DNA from 2 places in the Scandinavium manionii genome. Region 1 is predicted to be linked to the other one. Evidence: predicted binding sites of a transcription regulator. Region 1 holds the regulator's gene; the other holds the start of a gene.
The links. The regulator PurR, encoded in region 1, represses purine synthesis genes. The targets are predictions, from matches to a motif close to CANGCAAACGTTTGCNTG.
Positions count from the first base shown of each region.

Region 2: a site for PurR is predicted at 861-878, ahead of MUU51_RS17970 (amino acid aminotransferase). Genes of this name have one in related genera too.

Region 1 is NZ_JALIGC010000032.1:81,633-85,205, forward strand. Features, by position in the region: gene MUU51_RS03495 (MFS transporter) at 1-1,141, opposite strand, end outside; gene cydH (cytochrome bd-I oxidase subunit CydH) at 1,312-1,401, opposite strand; gene purR (HTH-type transcriptional repressor PurR) at 1,694-2,719, shown strand; gene punR (DNA-binding transcriptional activator PunR) at 2,738-3,573, opposite strand, start outside.
Region 2 is NZ_JALIGC010000040.1:42,059-45,631, forward strand. Features, by position in the region: gene MUU51_RS17965 (porin) at 1-757, shown strand, start outside; gene MUU51_RS17970 (amino acid aminotransferase) at 942-2,132, shown strand; gene MUU51_RS17975 (MBL fold metallo-hydrolase) at 2,222-2,869, opposite strand; gene mepK (peptidoglycan L,D-endopeptidase MepK) at 2,885-3,436, opposite strand.

The DNA of each region.
Region 1 (3,573 bases):
ACTGACGACGCCCAGTCATCAGCACCACCAGCAACGCAACACCGGCAATTATCGCCCCCATCACTGGCACAAAGCTGTACCCCAGGCCTCCTGAGATAACCGCCCCGCCCGCGGCCGCGCCCAGCGCATTGCCCAGATTAAACGCCCCGATATTGACCGATGATGACAGGCCCGGCGCTTCATGTGCCACACGCATCACGCGCATTTGCAGCGGAGGGACCACCGCGAAGGTCGCCGCACCCCAGATAACCATGCTCACCGCCGCGCCGATTTCGTTTTGCGCAAGCCACGGGATAGACGCCATGATAACGATCAGCAGTGTCAGGAAGCCTTTCAGCGTGGCGGTCACGGAGCGGTCAGCAAACTTGCCGCCCAGATAGTTACCCAGAGAGAAACCGATACCAATCAGCACCAGCATGGCGGTGACGAACAGCGGTGTCGCATGGGTAATGGTGTGCAGCACCGGCGAAATATAGGTGTAGAGCGTGAACATCGCCCCGGCTCCGAGCACGGTCGTCAACAACGCCGTCAGCACCTGCGGACGCACCAGAACCGACAGTTCCTTTTTCACGTCAGGGCGTTCACCGCTGCTGCCCTTCGGCAAGGAGAACCACAGGCTAACCATCGCTACCAGGCCAAGTCCGGCCGTCGCGAGGAACGACATCCGCCAGCCGATGGTTTCACCGAGCCAGGTCGCCGCCGGAACGCCGCCGATATTAGCGATCGTCAGCCCCATAAACATGGTCGCCACCGCGCTGGCCTGCTTGTGCTTAGGCACTACGCTGGCAGCCACCACCGAGCCGAGGCCGAAGAAGGCCCCGTGATTAAGACTGGTGATAATGCGCGACAGCAGCAGCGTGGTGTAATCCGGCGCGATAGCCGACAGTACGTTGCCGAGCGTGAAAATGGCCATCAGGAAAATGAGCGCATTACGGCGCGCGCGATGTGAAAGCAGCAACGTCATCAACGGCGCACCAACCATCACACCAATGGCATAGGCGCTGATCAGCATCCCGGCGGCAGGGATAGAGACATCGACGCCTTTAGCGATAACGGGCAGCAAGCCCATTGGCGAGAATTCCGTGGTCCCGATGGCAAACGCCCCGATTGCCAACGCCAGCAGGGGAAAATTGATTTTCATGTAACGACTCCGGTAAGCCATCCGTCTGGGATGGTGCAACAGCAGAAGTCAAAAGCATGACATCAATCACAAAAAAACAGAAGTAAACAAAATGGCAAAAGTTTTTTGCAAATCTGGTAACAATCGGCAGGAAGATGAGGCGGAGGAAGAGAACTCTCCCTCCGTATAAATCAATGCAGGACGGCGGTCAGACCGGCGGCAACAATCACGGCCAGCGCAATCACGGTCGTCATCAGAGAGAGCTTAAGGTCGGTACTCATCAATTTTTCTCCTTTTAATCCCCACAACAAAAGTGAGCTTGCTCATTTTTGCACAACTGTACGCAAAAATCTTCCTGGTTTTAAGCTCATAGCGATTTTTCTCTTTCCCTTTGCCTCAGAATCAGACAAAATTCCACGCTAATTTAAAAGCGTACCAGCCATTGACCCCCTCCTGTCGTCCTGTCTGTATCCCGGCGTACTGCAATTCAATTGAATTGTGTTAAGGGTGTGTAAAGGCAAACGTTTTCGTGTTGGTAAACAGGCGTAAGGAAAGGGTCTGGAGTGAGAACGAATGGCAACTATTAAAGATGTAGCGAAGCGCGCAAACGTTTCCACTACAACAGTGTCACATGTAATTAACAAAACGCGTTTCGTGGCGGAAGAGACCCGCAACGCGGTGTGGGCGGCCATTAAAGAGCTGCACTACTCTCCTAGCGCCGTAGCGCGTAGCCTGAAGGTGAATCACACCAAAACAATCGGCCTGCTGGCAACCAGCAGCGAAGCCGCCTATTTTGCTGAAATCATTGAAGCCGTTGAGAAAAACTGCTTCGAGAAAGGCTATACCCTGATCCTGGGTAACGCCTGGAACAACCTGGAAAAACAGCGCGCCTATCTTTCAATGATGGCGCAAAAGCGCGTCGATGGCCTGCTGGTGATGTGTTCTGAATACCCGCAGTCGGTGCTCGAGATGCTGGAAGAGTACCGTCACATCCCGATGGTGGTGATGGATTGGGGCGAATCTAAAGCTGATTTTACCGACTCGGTAAATGATAACGCTTTCCAGGGTGGCTATATTGCCGGACGCTATCTGGTCGAACGCGGTCATCGCGAAATCGGCGTCATTCCTGGCCCGATGGAGCGTAACACTGGCGCCGGACGTCTGGCAGGTTTCATGAAAGCCATGGAAGAAGCGCAAATCAACGTGCCTGAAAACTGGATTGTGCAGGGTGATTTCGAGCCTGAATCTGGCTATCGCGCCATGCAGAAAATTCTTGCGCAACAGCCACGCCCGACCGCCGTGTTCTGCGGCGGTGACATTATGGCGATGGGTGCCTTGTGCGCCGCAGACGAAATGGGCCTGCGCGTTCCACAGGATATTTCAGTCATTGGCTACGATAACGTGCGCAATGCGCGCTTCTTTACCCCTGCCCTGACCACTATCCATCAGCCGAAGGATTCGCTGGGTGAAGCGGCCTTCGATATGCTGCTGGATCGTATTGTCAATAAGCGTGAAGAGTCGCAGTCTATTGAAGTGCACCCGCGCCTGATCGAGCGCCGCTCGGTTGCCGACGGTCCGTTCCGCGACTACCGCCGTTAATGATCTCTCAGGAGCCGGTTATTCCGGCTCCTGTAACCACTCTTTATTCAACGTTTCACTGTCCCCCAAATACTCCAGCAGCCAGCTCAGCGCCGGTGACATGTCATTTTGTTGCCAGGTCAGGCAGCATGCCGCATCCGGGAACGGATTTTCCAGCTCCAGCACCACCCATTCACCGCTGTCGATATACGGACGGGCAAAATGCGTGGGCACCATTCCAGCACACAGCCCGGCTGAAAGACAGGTCGCGGAAGATTCCCAGTCCGGCACCACAATCCGTTTTTGATTATCCAGCAGCCAGGTGATGCGTTTCGGCAACGATCGCGAGGTATCTTCCTGCACCAGCGCCGACCAGTTGCGCAACACATCATCGCTGAGCGGGCCGGGCATCTGCGCCAGCGGATGTTGACTCGACACCACGCAGTTCCAGCTCAGCATCCCCATATCGCGAAACGCGTAACGTCCACCGACCGGGATCGCCTGGGTGGCCCCAATAGCCAGCTCCACGCGCCCGTCGGATAACGCATCCCACACGCCGTTGAACACTTCCTGGAATACGCACAGTTCGACATCCTTAAAGTGGCGATAGAAATCGACAATCATCTGCCGGGTGCGTTCCGGACGCACAATATTGTCCACCGCGATGGCCAAATTGCCGCGCCAGCCGTTGGCGATTTGCTGACACTGCTGACGGGTGATCTGCATTTTTTTGATAACAGAGCGCCCCTCTTTCAAAAACCAGGCACCTGCGGGGGTTAATTCCACGTCTCGATGGCGTCGTTCAAACAGCGGAACCGCCAACCATTCCTCTAGCTGACGTACGGTATAGCTGATCGCAGAAGGCACACGGTGCA
Region 2 (3,573 bases), on a different contig from region 1:
TACAGACAACTTCATGAACGGCCGTACCAATGGCGTTCTGACCTACCGTAACAGCGATTTCTTCGGTCTGGTTGATGGCCTGAGCTTCGCCCTGCAGTATCAGGGAAAAAACGAGCGTAACAGCCCGATCACTGTTGACTATGATGACAACGGCACGCCGAACACCGTAAACCTCTCCGGTAATGGCGCGAAAGCGAACGGTGATGGCTTCAGCTCTTCCGTTCAGTACGCATTCCTGGACGGCTTCAGCGTTGCTGCGGGTTACGAAACGGCTGACCGTACCGACGATCAGTCTAACCCGCAGACTTACGCCATCGATGGTGTTGCTGGCAACGCAAGTGCTGGCGGCGACCGCGCTGAAGCATGGTCTACTGCATTCAAATACGACGCGAACAACGTCTACGCTGCAGTGATGTATGCTGAAACCACCAACATGACTCGCGAGCCAGACAGCAACTTCGCGAACAAAACTCAGAACATCGAAGCCGTGGTTCAGTACCAGTTCGATTTCGGTCTGCGTCCATCTGTAGGCTACGTACAGTCCAAAGGTAAAGACCTGCTGGCACGTCCTGGCTTCGACGGCGGCGATGCTGACCTGGTTAAATACATCGAAGTGGGTTCATGGTACTACTTCAACAAGAACATGAACGTCTACGCAGCTTATAAGTTTAACCTGCTGAACGACAACGACTACTCTAAAGCATCTGGTCAGGCTACCGACGACCAGGCTGCTGTCGGTATCGTTTACCAGTTCTAATCAGTACGCCACTTTGTTATATGCTTAAGAAACAGGGCTTCGGCCCTGTTTTTTTATGGCTGGCAGTAAATAATAGTGACTTTTAAAAAGCCTCTCGCTTTTTCTCGCAAACGGTTGGCTTTTCGTCATTCTCCCGTTAACCTGAGAGCGGATTTCCCTTCAGTAACCACAATGGAACCTCGTCATGTTTGAGAACATAACCGCTGCCCCTGCCGACCCTATTCTGGGCCTGGCCGATCTGTTTCGTGCCGATGACCGCCCAGGAAAAATCAACCTCGGGATTGGTGTTTACAAAGATGAGACCGGTAAAACACCGGTTCTGACCAGCGTAAAAAAAGCGGAACTTTATCTGCTGGAAAATGAAACCACCAAGAACTACCTCGGCATTGACGGTATTCCGGAATTTGGCCGCTGCACGCAGGAGCTGCTGTTCGGGAAAGGCAGTGCGATTGTGACTGAAAAACGCGCACGTACGGCGCAGACCCCAGGTGGCACCGGCGCACTGCGCGTAGCCGCGGATTTTCTTGCTAAAAACACTGACGTACAACGCGTATGGGTCAGTAACCCAAGCTGGCCGAACCACAAAGGCGTGTTTAATTCCGCCGGGCTGGAAGTCTGCGAATACAGCTATTACGACGCGAATCAACACGCTCTGGATTTTGACGGCCTGATTGCCAGCCTGAATCAAGCTCAGGCGGGCGACGTGGTTTTATTCCACGGCTGCTGCCACAACCCAACCGGGATCGACCCGACGCTGGAACAGTGGGAACAGTTGGCAAAACTGTCCGTAGAGAAAGGCTGGCTGCCGCTGTTTGACTTCGCCTACCAGGGCTTTGCTCGTGGTCTGGAAGAAGATGCTGAAGGCCTGCGCGCCTTTGCCGCCGTACATAAAGAGCTGCTGGTTGCGAGTTCCTTCTCGAAAAACTTTGGCCTCTACAACGAACGCGTGGGTGCCTGCACGCTCGTTTCTGCGGATGCAGAAACGGTTGACCGCGCATTCAGCCAGATGAAAGCGGTTATCCGCGCCAACTACTCTAACCCACCCGCTCACGGTGCCGCCGTGGTGGCGACGATCCTCAGCAATGACGCGCTGCGCGCCATCTGGGAGCAAGAGCTGACTGACATGCGCCAGCGCATTCAGCGTATGCGCTTGCTGTTCGTGAACACCCTCGCCGAGAAAGGTGCGGACCGTGATTTCAGCTTCATCACCAAGCAGAACGGCATGTTCTCCTTCAGCGGCCTGACCAAAGAACAGGTGCTGCGTCTGCGTGAAGAGTTTGGCGTTTATGCGGTTGCCTCCGGGCGAGTGAACGTCGCGGGCATGACGCCAGACAATATGGCCCCACTGTGCGAAGCCATCGTCGCCGTGCTGTAACCCTGGCGACAAAAAAGCCAAAGGCCGCGAATGCGGCCTTTGTTATTTGTTTTGAGCATTAAAAAAGCCGCAAACGCGGCTTTTTATCTTTACCAGACAGGCATCTCATCCTGAAGGAAAGGATTATGCACACGCTCATGACCGAGCGTTGACATAGGACCATGGCCTGGAATAAAGCTGACGGCATCGCCGAGCGGTAACAATTTGCGCTTAATCGAATCGATAAGCTGCCCATGGTCGCCACGCGGGAAATCGCTGCGCCCTACTCCACCTTTAAAGATCACATCGCCTGAAATTAGCAGCTGCGAAACTGCGTCGAAAAAGACAATATGACCCGGCGTATGGCCCGGACAATGCAATACGTTGAGGCTGACGTTACCCACGCTGACGGTATCGTCTTCATTCAACCAGCGGTCTGGCGTGAGCGGCTGACAGTCTTCAAGACCGAACATTTTGCTCTGCGCTGGCAGCCCCTGAAGCCAGAACTCATCTTCTTTTTCCGGTCCAATAACTGGCACACCGTAATGTTGTGCCAGCTCCGCGGCGGCGCCAACGTGATCAAGATGACCATGAGTCAGCAAAATCTGCATCAGCGTTACGCCTGCGGCAGCCACTTCCTGTTTGATACACTCAGCGTCACCGCCAGGATCCACCAGTGCAGCAAGTTTGGTCTGCTCACACCAGATGAGTGAACAGTTCTGGGCGAAAGCCGTAACCGGAATAATACGATAGTTCATGATGCTCCTGTTTCGTTACCAGGTCCTCACCGGCCCGGTATCAATATGCACAAAGTTACTACGTGGGTAATATCCTACACCACCTGCGCGCATAGATAACGCAGCTTTGCGAATATTGCTTAACGAAACGCCTTCAATATGAAAATCCATCGCCTGGCCTTTGGTGTGATAGCTGTGTTTCGCTACACCGCGGCTGTGCGCGCGCAACTCATCGTTGGTATTGAGTGAACGATAACCGGAAATAAGCTGCACGGGCTTGTTGGTCCCCAACAGTCCCTGAAGGCGGTACAGATGATCAAAAAGTTTTGGATCGATGGATTTCATTTTATTCGCGCGATAGTCACGGAAAAAATGGTTGAGTCTTGCTAATTCATCCTGAATATAGCCTCTGCCATCGAAAAACTCCGCTTTGAGCGACTCACCGGTATGCAGGTTATTGAGCGTCAAAATACGCGGGCGTGGTGTCGAGAGGGTGGCAAATGCTGGCGTAGGCAAGATGGCCGCTGCGCCTAGCGCAACACCACCTAACGCCAGCAACTTGCGGCGATTAGCGTCAAATTTGTCCATGATAATCAGGTCTACAAGTAAGTGATCGTTATTTATGCACTTCTGGCGCACGAAGGGCACCTTAACTGCCACACACGTCGACGTCAAGGCTCCCTAACCCCAGTCAATACGGGGCCTGTAGCGATACGGCCCCCTAT